DNA from 3 places in the Streptomyces sp. NPDC026575 genome. Region 3 is predicted to be linked to each of the others. Evidence: riboswitches for the same ligand, from Rfam matches in the RefSeq annotation. Region 3 holds a riboswitch; each other region holds the start of a gene.
What was found. A riboswitch is a leader RNA that binds a small molecule or an ion and turns the genes downstream of it on or off. The one in region 3 is predicted to bind cyclic di-AMP.
Positions count from the first base shown of each region.

Region 1: it holds a riboswitch for cyclic di-AMP, as region 3 does, so the genes downstream of both, ACZ4NB_RS07510 (transglycosylase family protein) here and ACZ4NB_RS06140 (M23 family metallopeptidase) in region 3, are expected to answer to the same signal.
Region 2: it holds a riboswitch for cyclic di-AMP, as region 3 does, so the genes downstream of both, ACZ4NB_RS27520 (C40 family peptidase) here and ACZ4NB_RS06140 (M23 family metallopeptidase) in region 3, are expected to answer to the same signal.

Region 1 covers NZ_JBVHQM010000004.1:296,361-302,713, reverse strand. Annotated here, with positions in the region: gene ACZ4NB_RS07520 (FtsB family cell division protein) at 1-321, opposite strand, end outside; gene eno (phosphopyruvate hydratase) at 547-1,833, opposite strand; gene ACZ4NB_RS07510 (transglycosylase family protein) at 2,141-2,794, opposite strand; cyclic di-AMP (ydaO/yuaA leader) riboswitch at 2,802-2,971, opposite strand; gene ACZ4NB_RS07505 (LysM peptidoglycan-binding domain-containing protein) at 3,222-4,262, opposite strand; gene ACZ4NB_RS07500 (cytochrome P450 family protein) at 4,542-5,816, opposite strand; gene ACZ4NB_RS07495 (LysR family transcriptional regulator) at 6,031-6,353, opposite strand, start outside.
Region 2 covers NZ_JBVHQM010000022.1:9,015-15,367, reverse strand. Annotated here, with positions in the region: gene ACZ4NB_RS27530 (M23 family metallopeptidase) at 1-821, shown strand, start outside; gene pcrA (DNA helicase PcrA) at 918-3,398, opposite strand; cyclic di-AMP (ydaO/yuaA leader) riboswitch at 3,664-3,846, shown strand; gene ACZ4NB_RS27520 (C40 family peptidase) at 3,854-5,023, shown strand; gene ACZ4NB_RS27515 (hypothetical protein) at 5,192-5,545, opposite strand; gene ACZ4NB_RS27510 (C40 family peptidase) at 5,870-6,353, shown strand, end outside.
Region 3 covers NZ_JBVHQM010000003.1:412,914-419,266, forward strand. Annotated here, with positions in the region: gene ACZ4NB_RS06125 (AraC-like ligand-binding domain-containing protein) at 1-785, opposite strand, end outside; gene ACZ4NB_RS06130 (PP2C family protein-serine/threonine phosphatase) at 995-2,137, shown strand; gene ACZ4NB_RS06135 (DUF2332 domain-containing protein) at 2,167-3,327, opposite strand; cyclic di-AMP (ydaO/yuaA leader) riboswitch at 3,619-3,763, shown strand; gene ACZ4NB_RS06140 (M23 family metallopeptidase) at 3,775-4,899, shown strand; gene ACZ4NB_RS06145 (aldo/keto reductase) at 5,078-6,037, shown strand; gene ACZ4NB_RS06150 (hypothetical protein) at 6,156-6,353, opposite strand, start outside.

The sequences.
Region 1 (6,353 bases), on a different contig from region 3:
GACGTAGTGCAGCTGCCGGCGGGCCTGCTGGCGTACGTACTCCGGGTCCTGCCACCGGGCCCGCTGCTCGCGCAGCCGGTCCAGCTCGGCACCGGCGTCCTGGGCCTTGCGGCGCTGTTCGGCGATGTCGGAGCGCTGGGAGATGTACTGCCTTATCGGGTACGCGAGGGCGACCACCAGGGAGCACATGACCAGCGCCAGCAGGGCGGCGCGGCCGGTGAGGCGGTTGCGGCGGGGCGGGCGGGCTCGGTAGACGCGGGCGGCGGCCTGCTCGCCGAGCGCCTTGAGTCGGGTCGCGGTCGAGAACCGGTCCGCGGGCACGTCGTCTCCCCTTCACTGACTGACGCCGGACTGCATCAAGCAGGTACGTCCCCGGCAACGGTACGGGACCGTCGCCGAGGACGTACGCAGGTGCTCGGCCGTAACGTCAGCCGATCAGCCGTGACTCAGTTCGCTGAGCGCGGCACCGATTCAGTTCGCTGAGCGCGGCACTGATTCAGTTCGCAGAGCGCTGCACTGATTCAGTTCGCAGAGCGCGGCACTGATTCAGTTCGCAGAGCGAAACCGCGGGAAGGCGGAGCGGCCGGCGTAGACCGCGGCGTCGTCGAGGATCTCCTCGATGCGCAGCAGCTGGTTGTACTTGGCGACGCGCTCGGAGCGGGCCGGGGCACCGGTCTTGATCTGGCCGCAGTTGGTGGCGACGGCCAGGTCGGCGATGGTGACGTCCTCGGTCTCACCGGAGCGGTGCGACATCATGCACTTGAAGCCGTTGCGCTGGGCCAGCTCCACGGCGTCCAGGGTCTCGGTCAGCGAGCCGATCTGGTTGACCTTCACCAGCAGCGCGTTGGCGGAGCCCTCCTCGATGCCGCGGGCGAGGCGCTCGGGGTTGGTGACGAACAGGTCGTCGCCGACCAGCTGGACCTTGGCGCCGAGCTTGTCGGTGATGACCTTCCAGCCGGCCCAGTCGTCCTCGAACAGCGGGTCCTCGATGGAGACCAGCGGGTAGGCCGCCACCAGCTCCTCGTAGTACTCGGTCATCTCGGCGGCCGAGCGGTCCTTGCCCTCGAACTGGTACTTGCCGTCCTTGTAGAACTCGGAGGCGGCGACGTCCAGCGCCAGCGCGATGTCCTGGCCGGGGGTGTAACCGGCTTCCTTGATGGCCTCAAGGATGAGGTCCAGGGCCTCGCGGTTGGAGCCCAGGTTCGGGGCGAAGCCGCCCTCGTCGCCGAGGCCGGTGGCCAGGCCCTTGGCCTTCAGGACCTTCTTGAGGGTGTGGTAGACCTCGGCGCCCCAGCGCAGCGCCTCGGAGAAGGACTCCGCGCCGATCGGCGCGATCATGAACTCCTGGATGTCCACGTTGGAGTCGGCGTGCGAGCCGCCGTTGAGGATGTTCATCATCGGCACGGGCAGCACGTGCGCGTTCGGGCCGCCGAGGTAGCGGAACAGCGGGAGGTCGCTGGCCTCGGAGGCGGCGTGCGCGACGGCGAGGGAGACGCCGAGGATGGCGTTGGCGCCGAGCGAGCCCTTGTTGTCGGTGGCGTCCAGGTCGAACATCGCCTGGTCGATCAGCCGCTGCTCGGTCGCGTCGTAGCCGACGAGCTCCGGGCCGATCTGCTCGATGACGGCCAGGACGGCCTTCTCGACGCCCTTGCCGAGGTAGCGGTTCGGGTCGCCGTCGCGGAGCTCGATGGCCTCGAAGGCGCCGGTCGAGGCGCCGGACGGCACGGCGGCACGGCCCGTGCTGCCGTCGTCGAGGCCGACCTCGACCTCGACCGTGGGATTACCTCGCGAGTCGAGAATTTCGCGGGCTACGACGACGTCGATGGACGGCACGTTGTCTCCTTCATGGGTGTCTGGAGTTCTGCAGCACGAGCCTAACGGCCCCGGCCGCGTCCGCTTGCCCTTGGCCCGCTCCGTGGGACGAAAAGATGCCCAAAGGCGCAGTTCACGGGATGTTTCGCCACATTGTTCGCTGAGCGGAGAAAAGTGCGGGACGCGGCTGGTCACGGCGGTGCGCGCCGCACCTCATGGAGAAGCCCCGCCGCGGCGCGCTGGGGGGAGTGGCGCGCCGGACGGGGCGGTCTCACGGAGGAACGGGGCCCGCGGCTTCGGCGGACGGGAGTCCCGGTGAGCGGACGGCTCAGATGCTGAGCTGCTGACCCGGGAAGATCAGGTTCGGGTTGCCGCCGATGACCGACTTGTTGGCCTCGTAGAGCGACTTCCAGTTGGTGCCGTGGGCCTTGGCTATCTTGGCCAGGGTGTCGCCCGCCTTGACGGTGTAGTCGCCGCCGCGCTCGGACTTCTTCGGGGCCGGCTGGGCCTTCTCGGCCTTGGGGGCGGCCGGGGCCTTCTTCACCTCGGGCTTGGCCTCGTCCTGCTTCGGGGCGGACTTGGTGGAGGTGTCGAGGTCGGGGGACGGACCACCGGAGGTCAGGCCGCCGGCACCGGCGCAGGACCAGGCGCCCGGGCCCTGGATGGCGAGGAGCTTCTCGGCGGCGGCGATCTGCTGGGCCTTGGTGGCCAGGTCGGCGCGCGCCGCGTACTGGGTGCCACCGGCGGCGGCCCAGCTGGAGTTGGAGAACTGCAGGCCACCGTAGTAGCCGTTACCGGTGTTGATCGACCAGTTGCCACCGGACTCGCACTGGGCGACCTTGTCCCAGGTGGCGACCGAGGCGGCGGAGGCGGACGTGGCGCCCATCAGCGGGACGGCGACGGCGGCACCGGCGACACCGGCGAGGGTGGCGACGCGGACGGCCTTGGAGGGACGACGGTGCTTGCCCTTGTTGATCAGCATGGTTCGTTCGTTTCCTCACCGACGCCTACGAGGTGAGCTGTCGGGTTCGGGCTGTGAGTCGCCCGGCCCGGCGCGCGTGGCGCACCTGGCTTCACCCCAAGCCGGCTGACCCGCTTTCACGGGCCTGACCGGCGCCTACCTTGGTTCCCCCGCTCCTGCCTTCGGCGCTTGCGCGTCAACTGCCTCCGACCACCGGCAGGATTCGGCGTGTGATCGAAGGGGCCCGCTTTGGCGAGCGGTCCTGACCGTAAGCAGTAATCCCCTTGGTGTTCAAACCCCACCTTCTGAACCAAGTTGACCGTTTTTGATCACGGGTTGGTCACATATCTGCAGGTGAGGGCCGTTATGGCAGCGGCGGGCGAATCCGCGCGCCCGCCGCCCAACGAGAGCCTTGTCTCACTTTCCCAAAGGGGACGAAGGCGGCGAACTAGCCCTCCGCATGCCCGAGATCGAGCCGCTGACCCGGCTGGATCAGGTTCTCGTCGGCCCCGATGACGCCCTCGTTGCGCTCGTAGAGCGCGGGCCAGCCGCCCGGCAGCCGGTGGGCCGCGGCGATGGCTGACAGGCTGTCACCCGGGCGCACGGTGTAGTCGCCGTCCGCCGGGCCCGTGCCGCGCCCGCCGTCGCCGCGCGAGGCGTGCCGGCCGCCGGGCGTCCGGTCGCCGTCGTCGCCCTCGTCCGGGTCCGCGTCGCCGCGGTGCTTGCCCTTGCCGGACGCCTGGCCGGGCGTACCGCCCGGGTCCGTGCGGTCGGCGTCGCCGGAGGGGTCGGCGGGACGGGAGGCGTCGTCGCCCTGGTCGTCGGGGGTGGCGGAGTCGGACGGCTCCGGGGTCTCTGGGGTGTCGCGGCCGTCGGACTCGGACGGCGCCGGCGTCTCCTGGGACGGCTCGTCGCCCGCGTCGCCGCGCGAGCCGTCGGACGACCCGTCGCGGGAGCCGCCCTGGGATCCGTCGCGGGACCCGTCGCCGCTCCCGTCACCGGACCCCTCGCCCTCGCGGTCGCCCTCATGGGCCTTGGAGTCGTCCGGGCCACTGGGCTCGTCGGACGAGCCGGTCGAGGGGGACCGGTCCCAGGGGGCCGGGTCGACGTCCTCGTCGGACGGGGTGGGCCGCGGCGTGCTCGTGCTGCCCGGGTCGACCTTCGGCGCACGGCCGTCCTTGGTGAGCCCGGCGTTGACCGCGCAGCTCGGCCAGGCGTCCGGGCCGCGGTCGTCGAGGATCGATTCGGCCACGGCTATCTGCTGGGCGCGGCTGGCGAGATCGGGGCGCGAGGCGTAGGCCCCGCCGCCGTAGTCGTCCCACATCTCCTGGGTCAGCTGCAGCCCGCCGTAGAAGCCGTTGCCCGAGGCGGCGCTCCACACCCCGCCGCTCTCGCACTGGGCGACCCGGTCCCAGGTCGCGGTGTCGGCGGCGTGTGCCCCACTGGCGGAGACCAGGGGCAGTGCGAGGCCCGCGCCGGTCACTCCCACCGTGACAAAGATGGCCGGTGCTTGACGGGGGCGACGGTGTCGGCCGTTCCCGGAACGCATGCGGATGCCTTTCGCGCGGCGGTTGAGTTGTTCGACGACCGTTCGATTCCCCACCCCATCGAGCGTCCGCTTATGCGGGTGCCCGCGTGAACGAATCGTGAATCCTTTCGACCGTCGGTCGAAAGGTAGCCGGGGTCACGGGTAGTCACAAGCCGGTGTAGCGCAGATCACGCGGAGGTCACGCTGCTGACGCTGCGTCACCTTCGATGGCGCCCCCGGTCAGGACCGCTCGGGCGTGAACTCCACCGGAAGGGACCGCAGTCCGCGCATGATGAGCCCGCCGCGCCAGCGCAGATCATCAGGATCCGTGGCAAACCGGATGTCCGGGAGCCGGGTCAGCAGCGTGGCGAGCGCGGTCTGCCCTTCGAGCCGGGCGAGCGGTGCGCCCAGGCAGTAGTGGATGCCGTGCCCGTATCCCAGATGCTGATTGTCACGTCGGGTCAGATCGAGAACATCGGGTTCGACAAAGCGTGACGGATCACGGTCCGCGGCGGCCAGCACCACCAGTACGGGATCGCCCTCGGCGATCCGCTGCCCGCCGAGCGTCAGATCCTGCGTCGCGAACCGCCAGGTCGCCAGCTCCACGGGCCCGTCGTAGCGGAGCAGCTCCTCGATGCCGGTGGTCAGCAGCTCGGTGTCGCCCGCCGCCATCGACTTCTGCAGCAGTTCGCGCTGGGCGGGGTGGCGCAGCAGCGCGTAGGTGCCGTTGCCGATGAGGTTGACGGTGGTCTCGAAGCCGGCGAAGAGCAGGATGAACGCCATCGCGGCGGCCTCGTTCTCGGTGAGGTGCTCGCCGTGGTCGGAGGCGCGGATCAGACCGGATATCAGGTCCTCGTCCGGCTCCGCCGTCTCCCCCAGGGACGCCCGCTTGCGGTGGATCAGCTCGGCGAGGTAGCCGCGCATCTTCTTCACGGAACGGGCGACCCCGCCGCGCGGCCCCCCGCCGTGGCGGATCATCATGCCCGCCCAGTCCCGGAAGTCGTCCTGGTCCTCGCGCGGCACCCCGAGCAGATCGCAGATCGCGTAGATGGGCAGCGGAAAGGCGAACTCATGGATCAGATCGGCCTCGCCGCGGTCGGCGAAGCCGTCGATGAGGTGGTCGGCCAGCTCCTGGACGCGGGGGGCGAAGGCCGCGACCCGGCGCGGGGTGAACGCCTTCGACACCAGCCGGCGCAGCCGGGTGTGGTCGGGCGGGTCGATGTTGAGCAGATGTGTCATCAGGTTGGCGCTGCGCTCGCCCGGGATGCCGACCTTGCCCTTGCCGTGCGCGGACTCGCTGTGGTGCACCGGGTTCTTCGACAGCCGGGCGTCGGCGAGCGCCTGCCGCGCCTCGGTGTAGCGGGTCACCAGCCATGCCTCGACGCCGCTGGGCAGCGCGGTCCGGTAGACCGGCGCATGCCGGCGCAGCCAGGCGTACGCGGGGTACGGGTCCGCGGCGAACTCCCAGGTGAACAGCTCGGGGGCCGGGCCGGCGGCCGCGGCGGACGACGTCACTGGGCAGCCCGTGGGCGGCTCGGCCCCGGCGCCGTCCGGCGCGCTCGCGCGGGAGTCGGCCGGTGCTTCGGCGGGGGCGGTGGGGTCAGGAGTGGCGTCCGGCTCGTCGTGCACCTTCCGACCGTAACCGGTGGGCGCACCACGGCGCGTCCCCCCGCCTCACGCGAGGTGCGGTGCCGGACGCCGCGGGCCCGGGGAGGTCGGAGAGACACCCCTACCCCGCCTGCACCCCCAGCCCCGCGAGGAACGCCACGGCCGCCGGCGACGGGCCGAGCCCGCTCCACACCACCCGCTCGGTGCGCTCCGGCGCCGGCCGCGCCCGCACGATGTGCAGCCCCGGCAGATCGGCGGCGATCGCCTCCGGCACCATGCCGATCCCCAGCCCGGCCCGCACCAGCTTCGCCAGGAACTCCACCGTGGTCACCTCGAACGCCACCTCCGAGGCCAGCCCCGCGGCCCGGAACGCCTCATCGCGCTGCCGCCGCGCCGCCGAACCCGCCGTGAAGTCCACGAAGGTCTCCCGTGCCAGCCGCGTCA
Region 2 (6,353 bases), on a different contig from region 3:
AGGCGATGCCGGTGACCCCCGCGGACCCCGCCCCCGCCGGGCGCCGGGTCACCGGGCCGCCGGCCGGAAAGGCCGTCCGCGGCCGGGGCCGGCGGCGTCCGGCCAAGCGGTCGGCGCTGCTGACCGTCGCCGTTCCGTCCGTCGCCGCCATGGGAGTGTGCGGTGTGGCGGCCGCGTCCGTCGCCGGTATCGGCGGGGACGACAAGGACGACGCCACCAACCAGGCCGGGCCGGTGGACCCGGGGGCGGTCAAGCCCTCCGCGGCCAACAAGAAGCTCGACACCCAGCTCGCCGGGCTCAGCGCCGGCGCGGACGACTTCCGCGACCGGGCCAGCCGCACCCAGGAGCGGATCGACCTCAAGGAGCGCCAAGCGCTGGAGCGCAAGCGCAAGGCGGAGGAGGCGGCCCGCAAGGAGGCGATGCGGCCCAAGTTCGTGCTGCCGGTCAGCCAGCACGGGCTGAGCGCGCTCTTCGGCCAGGCCGGTGTGAACTGGATGTCCGTCCACACCGGCATCGACTTCCCGGTCGACTACGGCACCCCGGTCCTGTCCGCCACCGACGGCACCATCCGCACCCAGTGGAACTCCGCCTACGGGAACATGGCGATCGTGACCTCGCCCGACGGCACGGAGACCTGGTACTGCCATCTGAGCAGCACCAAGATCCGCTCCGGGTCGATCAAGGCCGGTGACCAGATCGCCTATTCGGGCAACTCCGGCAACTCGACGGGACCGCATCTGCACTTCGAGGTGCGCCCCGGCGGAGGCTCGGCGATCGACCCGCTGCCGTGGCTGCGCAGCCACGGGCTCGACCCGAACTGACCCCCGGCGTACCGTTCCTGCAACATCCGACGTGCCGTTCCCGCAGCGTCGGGCCGGCGCGCTCCCCCGCCTTGCGCCGGCCCCCCGGGCGCCCGCCTACAGCTTCTCTACGGGCGCGTACCGCAGCAGCAGCCGCTTGGGCTTCTCGCCGCCGAAGTCGATGGTCGCCTCGGCGTTGTCGCCGCTGCCCTTGACGCCGACGACGGTGCCGAGCCCGAAGCTGTCGTGGGTGACGCGATCGCCGACGGCCAGCGAGACCACCTCGCGGTCCTTGGTGCGCCGGGTCGCGAAGCCGCTCGGGCCCTTCGAGCGGGCCGACGAGAGCGTGGCGCCGATGCCCCCGCCGAGGCCGCCGGTGCCGCCGCCCCTGGACGAGAGGCCGCCCATGGTCGCCGAGGGCGTCGCCGGCCCCGTCCGCCGCCACTGCACGTAGTCGTCCGGGATCTCCTCCAGGAACCGGGAGGGCGGGTTGTACGACGGCTGGCCCCAGGCGCTGCGCATCGTCGAGCGGGTGACGTAGAGCCGCTCGCGGGCGCGGGTGATGCCGACATAGGCCAACCGGCGCTCCTCCTCCAGCTCCTTGGTCTGGCCCAGCGCCCGCATGTGCGGGAAGACGCCGTCCTCCATGCCGGTCAGGAAGACGACCGGGAACTCCAGGCCCTTGGCGGTGTGCAGCGTCATGAGGGTGATCACGCCGCTGCCCTCCTCGTCCTCGTCCGGGATCTGGTCGGAGTCGGCGACCAGCGCGACCTGCTCCAGGAAGTCGGCGAGGGTGCCGGGGTTGGCCTCTTCGCGGTCCTGCTCGAATTCCAGGGCCACGGCGGCGAGTTCCTGGAGGTTCTCGATCCGGGTCTCGTCCTGCGGGTCGGTGGATGCCTGGAGCTCGGCGAGGTAGCCCGTGCGCTCCAGGACGGCCTCCAGGATCGTGGCGGGCCCGGCGCCGGACTCGACGATCGTGCGCAGCTCCTCCATCAGGACGTTGAAGCGCTTGACGGCGTTGGCGGAGCGGGCCGCCATACCGTACGCCTCGTCGACCCGGCGCAGCGCCTGCGGGAAGGTGATCTTCTCGCGCGAGGACAGGGCGTCGATCATCGCCTCGGCGCGCTCGCCGATACCGCGCTTGGGGACGTTGAGGATGCGGCGCAGCGGCACGGTGTCCTCGGGGTTGGCGAGCACCCGCAGATACGCCAGGACGTCGCGGACCTCCTTGCGCTCGTAGAAGCGCACGCCGCCGACGACCTTGTAGGGCAGACCGACCCGGATGAAGATCTCTTCGAAGACGCGGGACTGGGCGTTGGTGCGGTAGAAGACGGCGACGTCGCCGGCCTTGGCGTCGCCGGCGTCGGTGAGGCGGTCGATCTCGTCGGAGACGAACTGGGCCTCGTCGTGCTCGGTGTCGGCGACATAGCCGATGATCTTGGGGCCGGCCCCGGCGTCCGTCCAGAGGTTCTTGGGGCGGCGGTTCTCGTTGCGCTCGATGACGGCGTTGGCGGCGGACAGGATCGTCTGGCTGGAGCGGTAGTTCTGCTCCAGCAGGATCGTCGTGGCGTCCGGGTAGTCCTCCTCGAACTGGAGGATGTTGCGGATCGTGGCGCCGCGGAAGGCGTAGATCGACTGGTCGGCGTCGCCGACGACGCACAGCTCGGCGGCGGGGATGTCGGCCGTTCCCCGGCCGACCAGCTCGCGCACCAGGGTGTACTGGGCGTGGTTGGTGTCCTGGTACTCGTCGACGAGGACATGGCGGAAGCGGCGGCGGTAGTGCTCGGCGACGTCGGGGAATGCCTGGAGCAGATGGACCGTCGTCATGATGATGTCGTCGAAGTCCAGGGCGTTGGCCTCGCGCAGCCGCGCCTGATACATCGCATACGCCTCGGCCAGCGACTTCTCGAACCCGTCGGCCGCCGTCTGGGCGAAGGTCTCCTCGTCGATGAGCTCGTTCTTGAGGTTGGAGACCTTGGCGCTGAAGGACTTGGGCGGGAAGCGCTTGGGGTCCAGGTCCAGATCGCGGCAGACCAGCGCCATCAGGCGCTTGGAATCGGCCGCGTCGTAGATCGAGAAGGAGGACGTGAAGCCGAGCTTCTTGGACTCGCGGCGCAGGATGCGCACGCAGGCGCTGTGGAAGGTGGAGACCCACATGGCGTTGGCGCGCGGGCCGACCAGCTGCTCGACGCGCTCCTTCATCTCGCCCGCGGCCTTGTTGGTGAACGTGATCGCGAGGACCTGGCCCGGGTGGACATGGCGCTCGGCGAGCAGATGCGCGATGCGGTGCGTGAGCACCCTGGTCTTGCCGGATCCGGCGCCGGCGACGATCAGCAGCGGGCCTCCGGCGTGCACGACCGCGGCCTTCTGCTCGTCGTTGAGCCCCTCCAGCAGCGCGGCCGGGTCGACGGGCGGGCGGGCGGCGCCGTCGCGGTAGTACGCCTCGGTGTGCACGGGCGCGTCGAACCTCCCGCCGAAGAGGTCGGCGGGGACCTCCTCCGGGACCGGCTCGTGCTCGTCCTCGGGAGGCGGCGGGTGCTCCTCCTCGCCCTTGGGGCCGAGGTCCGCCAGAAAGCTGTCGTCAAAGAGGCTGCTCATCGCCCACCGAGTCTAGGCCGCCGCACTGACAGCGCGCCGGGGAGTACGCGATTGTCCGTGCCGGGGCAGGTCAGGCGACCGGAGGCGGAACCGCCGGGGGCCGGCCGCTACCCGAACCCGACATCTGACGCAACACCCGCCGCCGCGCGTTCAGGTCACGAAAAGGTTTCGGGCATATCGAACATCAGCCTTCACAGGAGCCACACGAATTGGCTAACGTCCTCGCTCGGGCAGCCCGCCTCCCCGCGGTCGACAGCTTCCGCACGGGCCGCCCACGCCGAGTCCGGCCTGCCCTCAGGCACCCGGAGCCGGGGACCCACCAGCACCACCGGGGTGAATCGGTCCAGCGGCCGTCATCAGCGGCCGCACGGACCGTAGGGCAAGCCTTCCGTCAGCGACACCGCCCGAACCCGACAGCTAACCCGGTAGGCGGTCCACGGAAGGAGTTGCCGGCCTTGGCGTCCCATCGCAAGCCGCGCACCAGCGTTCTCCTCTCGCCCGGGAGCCGGCGTACGGCGGCCGGGCTCACCACCGCCGCGCTCGCCTCGGTCACCCTGCTCTCGCAGACCGCCGACGCCGCCCCCAGGGCGCCCAGACCCTCCATCGAAGAGGTCAAGAAGAAGGTCGACGACCTCTACCACCAGGCCGAGGTGGCCACCCAGAAGTACAACGCCGCCAAGGAGCGCGCCGAGCACCAGAGCGCCACCGTCGACGATCTGCTCGACGCCGCCGCCAAGCGCGCGCAGCGGATGAACGAGTCCCGGCGCGAACTGGGCACCTTCGCCTCGGCGCAGTACCGCACCGGCGGCATGAACCCGACGGCGCAGCTGATGCTCGCCAAGGACCCGCAGCAGTTCGTCGACCGCAGCCACCTGATGGAGCGGCTGACCAGCCGGCAGAAGCAGGCGGTCACCGACTACCAGGAGCAGGCGGCGGCCGCGGCGCGGCAGCGGGCCAAGGCCACCAGCAGCCTGGAGCAGCTGCAGCAGTCGCAGGCCTCGCTGAAGGAGTCCAAGCAGTCCGTCCAGGGGAAGCTGGCCGAGGCCCGGCAGCTGCTGTCGCGGCTCACCGCCCAGGAGAAGGCGCGACTGGCGGAGCTGGAGCGCCAGAAGGAGGAGGCGGCCCGGCGCAAGGCCGCCGAGGAGGCGCGCCGGCAGCAGGAGGCCGAGCGCCAGCGTCAGCAGGACGGCTCGACGGGCGGCTCCACGGGCGGCTCCACGGGCGGTCAGACCGGTGGCGGCACCAGCGACGGCGGCTCCACCGGGGGCTCGTACTCCACCAAGGCGGAGAAGGCGCTGGCGTTCGCCCGCGCCCAGATGGGCAAGCCGTACGTCTGGGGCGCCACCGGGCCCAGCTCCTATGACTGCTCGGGGCTGACGCAGGCGGCGTGGAAGGCGGCCGGGGTCGATCTGCCGCGGACGACCTGGGACCAGGTCAAGGTCGGCCAGCGGGTGGCGACCAAGGATCTGCAACCCGGTGACCTGGTGTTCTTCTTCGACGACATCAGCCACGTCGGCATGTACATAGGCGGCGGCAAGATGATCCACGCCCCCAAGCCGGGCGCCTACGTCCGCGAGGAGTCGATCTACTACATGCCGATCTACGGGAGCGTCCGCCCGGCCTGAGGCCGCGGCCCCGCCTCCCCGGAGGACCGCTCCTTTCCCCAGGCGCCCCAGGGCGCCCGACCAGGCCACCCCCCACGGTCACCCCCCACACGCCACCGCGCGGCCATCGGCTCCGGAATTCCGGAGCACGGTGACCGCGCGGTGTGCCGTAGTGGGGGGGTGCCGCCGTCAGGTCCAGAGCACCGCGATGAAGATGTTGGCGATCGTGAGCCCGCCCACCACGCCGAACAGCGGCGCGGGGACCTTCTCCTCGTCCCGCTTGACGTAGACCAGCGCCAGGATCACCACCAGGACGGCCATCTTGACGCCGATCTTGATGTTGTTGACCGGGTGGTCCTGGGCCTGGTTGAGGCCGACCAGCACGATGCCGGTGACCAGCATCGTCAGCGCGCCGTGCAGCATGGCCGGCACGAAGCGGGCGGTGCCCGCGCCCATCGCCTTCATCTGGGTCAGGAAGCCGCCCAGCAGGGAGGCGATGCCGATGATGTGCAGGCCGACGAAGACATTGATTACTACGTCCATAGTGCTGGATCGTAGCCGCCATATAGCACGCCCTTTCCGGCAGGGCGTCCGCAATCGCCGCTTCGGTCACGGCAGACCGGTCCCGGTGTGCAGGCGGCGGCGGTGCGGTCAACCGCGCACCGGCCGCGGTCGAAAGCGAACAATGCCAGCCAACCGGACTCACCCCCGTGACGCCCAGGCTTAGCGTCCTCCTCCAGGCGGCCGACATCCCGCCATCGCCGGCCTCCGCGCCAGTGTTCCGTCGGCCGCCCCGCCGAGAGGTGCGGCGACGGCCGGCTCCCCCGTTGCCGACCGCCGCCGCGCCCTCGGCCCGAAGGGAAGGAAGTGACGGCCACCGTGGCCTCGCACCGCAAGCCCAGGCAGCATCCGCTCGCCGCGCTCACGGGTGGTTCGCGCAGTGCGCGCACCGTCCGTACGGCCGCCACCCTCGCCCTCGCGGGCGCCGCCACCGCCACCGCCTTCGACGGCACCGGCCAGGCGGCCCCCTCCCCCACCCCCGACCAGGTCAAGGACCGGGTCGACGCGCTGTACCAGGAGGCAGAGGTGGCCACACAGAGCTACAACGGCGCCAAGGAAGCCGCCGACACCGCACGCGAGGAGCTGAGCAGACTGCAGGACGAGGCCGCCCGCCGGACCCGGAAGCTGAACACCGCCCGCGCGGAACTGGGCGCCGTGGCCGCGTCCCAGTACCGCGCGGGCGGCATCGACCCGACCGTTTCGCTGCTGCTGTCCGAGGACCCGCAGCGCTATCTGGACGGCGCCGCGGTGCTGGAGCGCACGGGCAGCCACCAGGCGGCCGCGGTGGCCG
Region 3 (6,353 bases):
CAGGAGACGACGGTGGCCTCTTCGTGCTGGAAGAGGCGGTGCAGATAGCTGACGGAGATGTGGTGGGCGGCGGCGATCACGGCCGGGGAGAGGCCGGGGTCGTGCAGATGCTCCTGGACGAAGCGCTTGATGCTCAGCGTCAGGGTCCGCCGCCGGGTGTCCGGCGGGAGGGCGCTGTCGGTTTCGAGGGCGTGGGCGAAGAGCGCGGTGACCAGGTCGGTCAGGACCGTGCCCAGCCGGGGGCCGTCGGAGGGCTGGTACGGGCTGGTGTCCGCGCTCAGCCGGAGGAGGAACTGCGCCAGCAGCGCGCCGATCCCCGACCGGGTCGTCATGCGCCGCGGGACCGTGCGACGGGCCCCGCCGCGCGGCAGGGGCAGCAGCGCCTTGGGGATCTCCGCGCCCACCGTGGTGACCGGGGCCCTGCCGCCGCGGATCTCCCACGGCAGCGAGGAATCGTTGATGACCAGGTCGGACGGCCGGTAGACGACCTCGTGGCCGTCCCACCGGCCCGCTCCCGTCCCGCCCACGACGAAGGAGAGGTGGTAGAGCTCCGGGTCGGACTGCCGGATCAGCCGCGGGGTGCGCCGCATCACCACCTGCGGGATCGTGGCCGGCCACACGGACACCGCGCCGAGGTCCAGCACGCGCTGGGTGGCCCGGAAGTCGTCGGCGTGGTCGCTGCTCAGATGTATCGGAGCATGGGTCTGCTCCAGACGCTCCGCCCAGTAGGACAGCCGGTCCGCCGCCGGCACGTCCTCACTCCGGAAAACCGTCTCGTTCAACATGTCTCCCCCTTCAAGCTGCCCGCCCAGGGGGATGATCACGGACAGGGATAAGCGTCTGATGAACGTCGACGCCGAGGCCCGGCCCATGACCCGTCCGGCCCCCGACGGCTCGCCGCACGGCCTGGCACCGGCAACCCTTGGGGAGTCGAGGCGGCCGACACGCCGCTGCTCGTACGGAAGACGGGCGGGAGCGGAAGAGGCCGGTGCGGATGCGGCAGGTCGACGGGCCCCCTACGGGCGACGGGGAGCGGCGGGCGCGCCGTGAGCGGATGCCCCCGCCGGTGCGGCGCCTGGCGCGCTGGCTCCCCGCCCTGCTGATCGCCGCCGGCCTCGCCTTCGACCTGGGGACCCCGCCCAGCTACACCGCCTCCCCCTTCTTCGCCGCCGCGCCCCTGGTCGCGGCGCCGCTGCTGTCGCTGGCCAGCACCGCCCTGGCGGCCGTCGCCGCCATGGCCGGCGAGCTCTGGGGGGTGACGTACCGCAGCACCGCCCCGAACTACCACGAGTCGATGACGGAGCTCGCCACGGTCTTCGTCGTCGCCCTGCTCGCGCTGGGCATCAACCGGGTCGTGCGGACGAGCGATGCCCGTCTGGCGTCCGTACGGGACGTCTCGGAGGCCGCCCAGCGCGCCGTACTGCCGCTGCCGCCCGAGCGGCTGGCCGGGCTCGCGATCGCCGCCCGCTATGTGGGCGCGCGGGCGGACGCCGGGATCGGCGGCGATCTCTACGCGGTGCAGGACACCCCGCACGGCGTGCGGCTGATCGTCGGCGACGTACGCGGCAAGGGCCTGGAGGCGGTGGAGGCCGCGGTGGTCGTCATCGGCGCCTTCCGGGAGGCGGCCGAGCAGGAGGCCACCCTGGAGGCGGTGGCCGGCCGGCTGGAGCGGGCGCTGCAGCGGGAGGGCAGGCGGCGCGGAGGGCTGGACCGGTTCGAGGGGTTCACCACTGCCGTGCTGGCGGAGATCCCCACCAACGGGCGGCCCGTGCTGCGGGTCCTCAACCGGGGCCACCCGGCGCCCCTGATGCTCACCCCGGACGGCGGGCTGCGCGAGCTGGCCCCCGGGGCGCCGGCGCTGCCCCTGGGGATGTGCGAGGTGGCGAGCTGGCCCGACCGCTCGGACGAGACGTTCCTCCCGGCCGGCTCGCTGCTGCTGTTCTTCACCGACGGCATGACCGAGGCCCGCGACTTCCGCGGCCGCTTCTACGACCCCTCGAACCGGCTGCGCGGCCGCCGCTTCCCCGGCCCGGACGCCCTCCTGGACACCCTCGTCGAGGACGTGGCACTGCATACGGGCGGAGCGTCGGCGGACGACATGGCCCTGCTGGCGGTGCAGCGGCCCATGGGGGAGTAGGGGGCGCGGCGCGTAAGGGGCGGGGCCGGTCAGCCTCTTGGCGCCGCCGCTTCCGGCAGCCGGTGCAGGCTCTCGCCGTGCGGGCCGGTGAGCGCGATCGGCCGCCCGTCGAGAGCGAGGGTCAGCCGTCCGTCCTCCGGGCGCCCGGAGCGGTGCTCCGGCGCGGTGATCCACGGCAGGACGGAGTGGTGCTCGTTGGAGATCCAGTGCCCGCCGCCGGGCCGCCCGTCGAGCAGCGACCGCACGAGGCGCGCGAACTCCTCGCGGCGCGCCGGCGGAAGGTAGTTCAGCACGGCGCTGTGGAAGACGACCAGCGTCGCCTCCGGCGGTGCCGCGGCGGCCAGCGCGGGCAGCTCGTCGATCAGATCACCGCGTACGATCCGCGGCCGCGGCGCCGCCCGTACGGCCTCGACGGCGGCGAAGAGCCGCGCCGCGCGCTGCCCCTCGCCCGGCCAGACGAGCGACTGGAGCCAGCGCAGATCGTCCGGTGCGCCGACGGGGTCGAGCGGATTCAGATCGATACCGGCCCGCCAGACGACCTCCGGCAGCCGGCCGGGCAGCTCCTCGGGCGCCCAGTCCGTACGGCAGACGAACTCCACCGGGCCGTCGGGCGCCCCCACCTCGACGGGCCGCGGGGCGCCCGCGGGCAGCCCCTCGTACGAGTCGTACCCGGAGGCGGACTCGTACCGGTAGCGGTAGCTGTCGGGATGCAGGCACAGCCCGGCCGACGCGCCGACCTCCAGCAGCGCCAGCGGCTGCGGCAGCCGGGCGAGCAGCGGCAGCAGCGTGGCACAGCGGGCCGGCTCGTTGGTCTGGGTGGCGCGCTGCATGATCACCGCGCGGACCTCGTCCCAGTGCCGGACCGTCCACTCGCGCCAGCGTCCGTAGGCCGCCTCATCGCGCGGGCCCTGCTCCGCGTGCGGGCCGTCGAGCTGGCGGACGGCGGCGAGCAGGAGGTTCGGCTGCTGCTTGTTGCCGGCCGGCAGCGAACCCGACAGCAGGTCGCAGAACTCCGGGTCCTGGCTGATCCGCGCGGTCAGCTCCGCATGGGCGTCGGACCGTCCCCGCGCCTCCCGCCACGAGAACTCCCGGTAGCGCTCCGCCAGATCCGCCGCCGCGCTCCGGCCGATACCGCCCTTGACGTTTCCGGAGCTCACGGTGTTCCCCGCGCTCTCGACGTTGACGACCATGATCCGACGTTACGCCCTCACGTTCCGTAACCGGCGGGCGCCCCTCCGCATAACGACTGACGCACAATCAGCACGAGATCGTTTAGAGGTGCAGAGTCAACTCGCCCGCTTTGTGGGCATGCTGACCGAAAAAGTCCCTGCCAGATCTCGTGCGGAACGGATAAGGATTCCCGGGAAGGCTTGGAAAACGACCACGTCCTCTATTACTGTCCGATAACGCAGCGCGGTCGTCCCAGCCGTCGCAAGAGGCGGCACCGCGCGCCGACGCCGAATCCCGCACGCGCTTTTCACGCTCCTCCAGCACTTCGAACTGCACCAAGGGAACCGGGGAACCACCACCTTGGGGTGAATCGGGCGCCTCCGCCAGAGTGGCCCGTAGGAGACCTTCCTGCTCCGAACCCGTCAGCTAACCCGGTAGGCGAGAAGGAAGGAAAGGAGTGCGCCCCCGTGGCGTCCAACATGCCTGCCCCCGAGGCTCCGTCCGCATACCGACTCGACCCCCGAGGTGCCTTCGAAGGCCCGGGTGATCCGGACGGCATAGCGGACACAGACGGCGACGGCCCATGGGAGGAGTGGAACCCCACAGAGGAGTCGCTCCGCCCGGTCCGCGGCAAGCACCGGGTGGCCAAGCAGCGCGGCGGCGGACTCGCCCGTAGCGGCACGGTCCTGGGCGTCGGCGTCATCGCGGCGGTCGGCGCGGGGGGCATGGCCACCGCCGAGGACCGTCCGCCGGTCCCGATCTCCATGCCCGACATCGGCGGCATGGCCCACGAGATCTCCGACAGCCTCCCGGACGCCGAAGCCCTGCCGGGGATCGGCGGCCTCATATCCGACTCCGGCGCAGCAGACTCCGGAAGCGACGCCACCGGCCCGCTCACCCAGGCCACCCAGACCGGCACGACCGGTACGGGCGCCAACGCCGGCGAGGCGCTGCGCAGCCGCATCCTCCAGCAGGCCGACGCGCAGCAGGGCGCCGCCGAGGAGCAGGCCCGCGAAGCGGCCGAGGACGCCGCCGTCAAGCAGGCCGCGACGCGAGCGTCCGCAGCCCAGAAGACGGCCCAGGCCGCGGCGGACAAGGCCGCGGCCGCCAAGAAGGCGGCGGAGCTGGAGGCCAAGCGCAAGGCCGAGGAGGCGGCCCGCCGTAAGGCGGAGGCCGAACGGCTGGCCCAACTGGCCAAGAGCTTCATCACCCCCGTCGCCTCCTACACCCTGACCGCCAGCTTCGGGCAGGCCGGCGACCGCTGGGCCGCCGACCACACGGGCCAGGACTTCGCCGCACCGACCGGTACACCCGTCAAGGCGGTGCACTCCGGCACCATCACCCAGGCCGGCTGGGCCGGTTCGTACGGCTACCGCATCGTCCTCACCCTCGACGACGGCACCGAGCTGTGGTTCTGCCATCTGTCCTCGATGGTGCAGACCTCGGGCAAGGTCAACACCGGCGATGTGATCGGCCGCGTCGGCGCCACCGGCAATGTCACCGGCCCCCACCTCCACCTGGAGGTACGCCCCGACGCCGGCAACCCCATAGACCCGATGCCGTGGCTGCGCGATCACGGCGTGAACGTCTGAGGTCTCGGGAAGTTCAGGTCTTCCGAGTGCGGGCCCCGGGGGGAATCCCCGGGGCTTTCCTCATGGCGCCCCAAAGCCTTCGCCCGCATCGGTCGACCTCCCCCCGACTCCCCCTGACTCCCTCCCCTTGACTCCCTCCCCGGGAATAACTTCCCTCCTGTCCACGCTGCAACAACGCATGACCTCGACACATCCCACCCCCCGGAACCGCCGGAACCTCGGCTCGCTCGCCGTCTCCCCACTCGCCCTCGGCGGCAATGTCTTCGGCTGGACGGCCGACGAGGCCGAGTCGTTCGCCGTGCTCGACGCCTATGCGGCAGGCGGTGGCAACTTCATCGACACCGCCGACGCCTATTCGGCCTGGGTGCCCGGCAACAAGGGCGGCGAATCAGAGTCCGTCATCGGCGACTGGCTGGCCTCCCGCCGCAATCGCTCCGAGGTCGTCGTCGCCACCAAGGTCGGTGCCCACCCCGACTACAAGGGCCTGAGCCCGGCCACCATCAAGTCCGCGGTCGACGAATCCCTCACCCGTCTCCGCACCGACTACATCGACCTCTACTACACCCACTACGACGACGAATCGGTCGAGGTCTCGGAGATCATCGGCACGCTCGACGAGCTCGTCCAGGCCGGCAAGGTCCGTGAGATCGGGGCCTCCAACATCTCCGCGCGGCGCCTGGAGGAGTGCCTGGCCTTCTCCGCCCGCGAGGGCGTGGCCCGTTACGTCGCCCTCCAGCCGCACTACAACCTGGTCTCGCGCGACACCTACGAGGGCGAACTCGCCGACCTGGCCGCCCGTGAGGGCGTGGGCACCGTCCCGTACTGGGCCCTCGCCTCCGGCTTCCTCACCGGCAAGTACCGCCCGGGCACCGATGTCGACAGCGCCCGCTCCGCGAAGGCCGGCCAGTACCTCGCCACCGAGCGCGGGCCGCGCGTCCTCCAGGCCCTCGACACCGTCGCCGCCGCGCACCAGGCCGAGGTCGCCACCGTCGCCCTCGCCTGGCTGGCCGCCCGGCCCACCGTCGTCGCGCCGCTCGCCAGCGCCCGCACGGTCGGCCAGCTGGCGCCCCTCCTGGCCGTCGCCGACCTGACGCTCACGGAGTCCGAACTCGCCCTTCTGAACGAGGCTTCGGCCTGATCCACCCACCGCGTGCGCGGGGGCGGGGCGGGGCACGTCCGATGCCCTGCCCCGCCCCCGTACGCGCGCCGGCCGCCGGCCTCACTCACCCCGGCCGGCATCACTCACCCCGCCGGCTTCACTTCCCCCGACGGTCGACCGCGACCCACGACGCCAGCGCGACCCCGCCCGCGACCGCGAACACCGAAGGCCAGGCCCCGATCTTCTTCGCCAGCGGATGCGACCCCACAAAGGCCGCCACATACGCACCGCTCAACGCCGCCGCGGTCTTCGGCCCGGCCTTCTCCTGCCACCCCTTGGCCGCCACAGCTCCGGC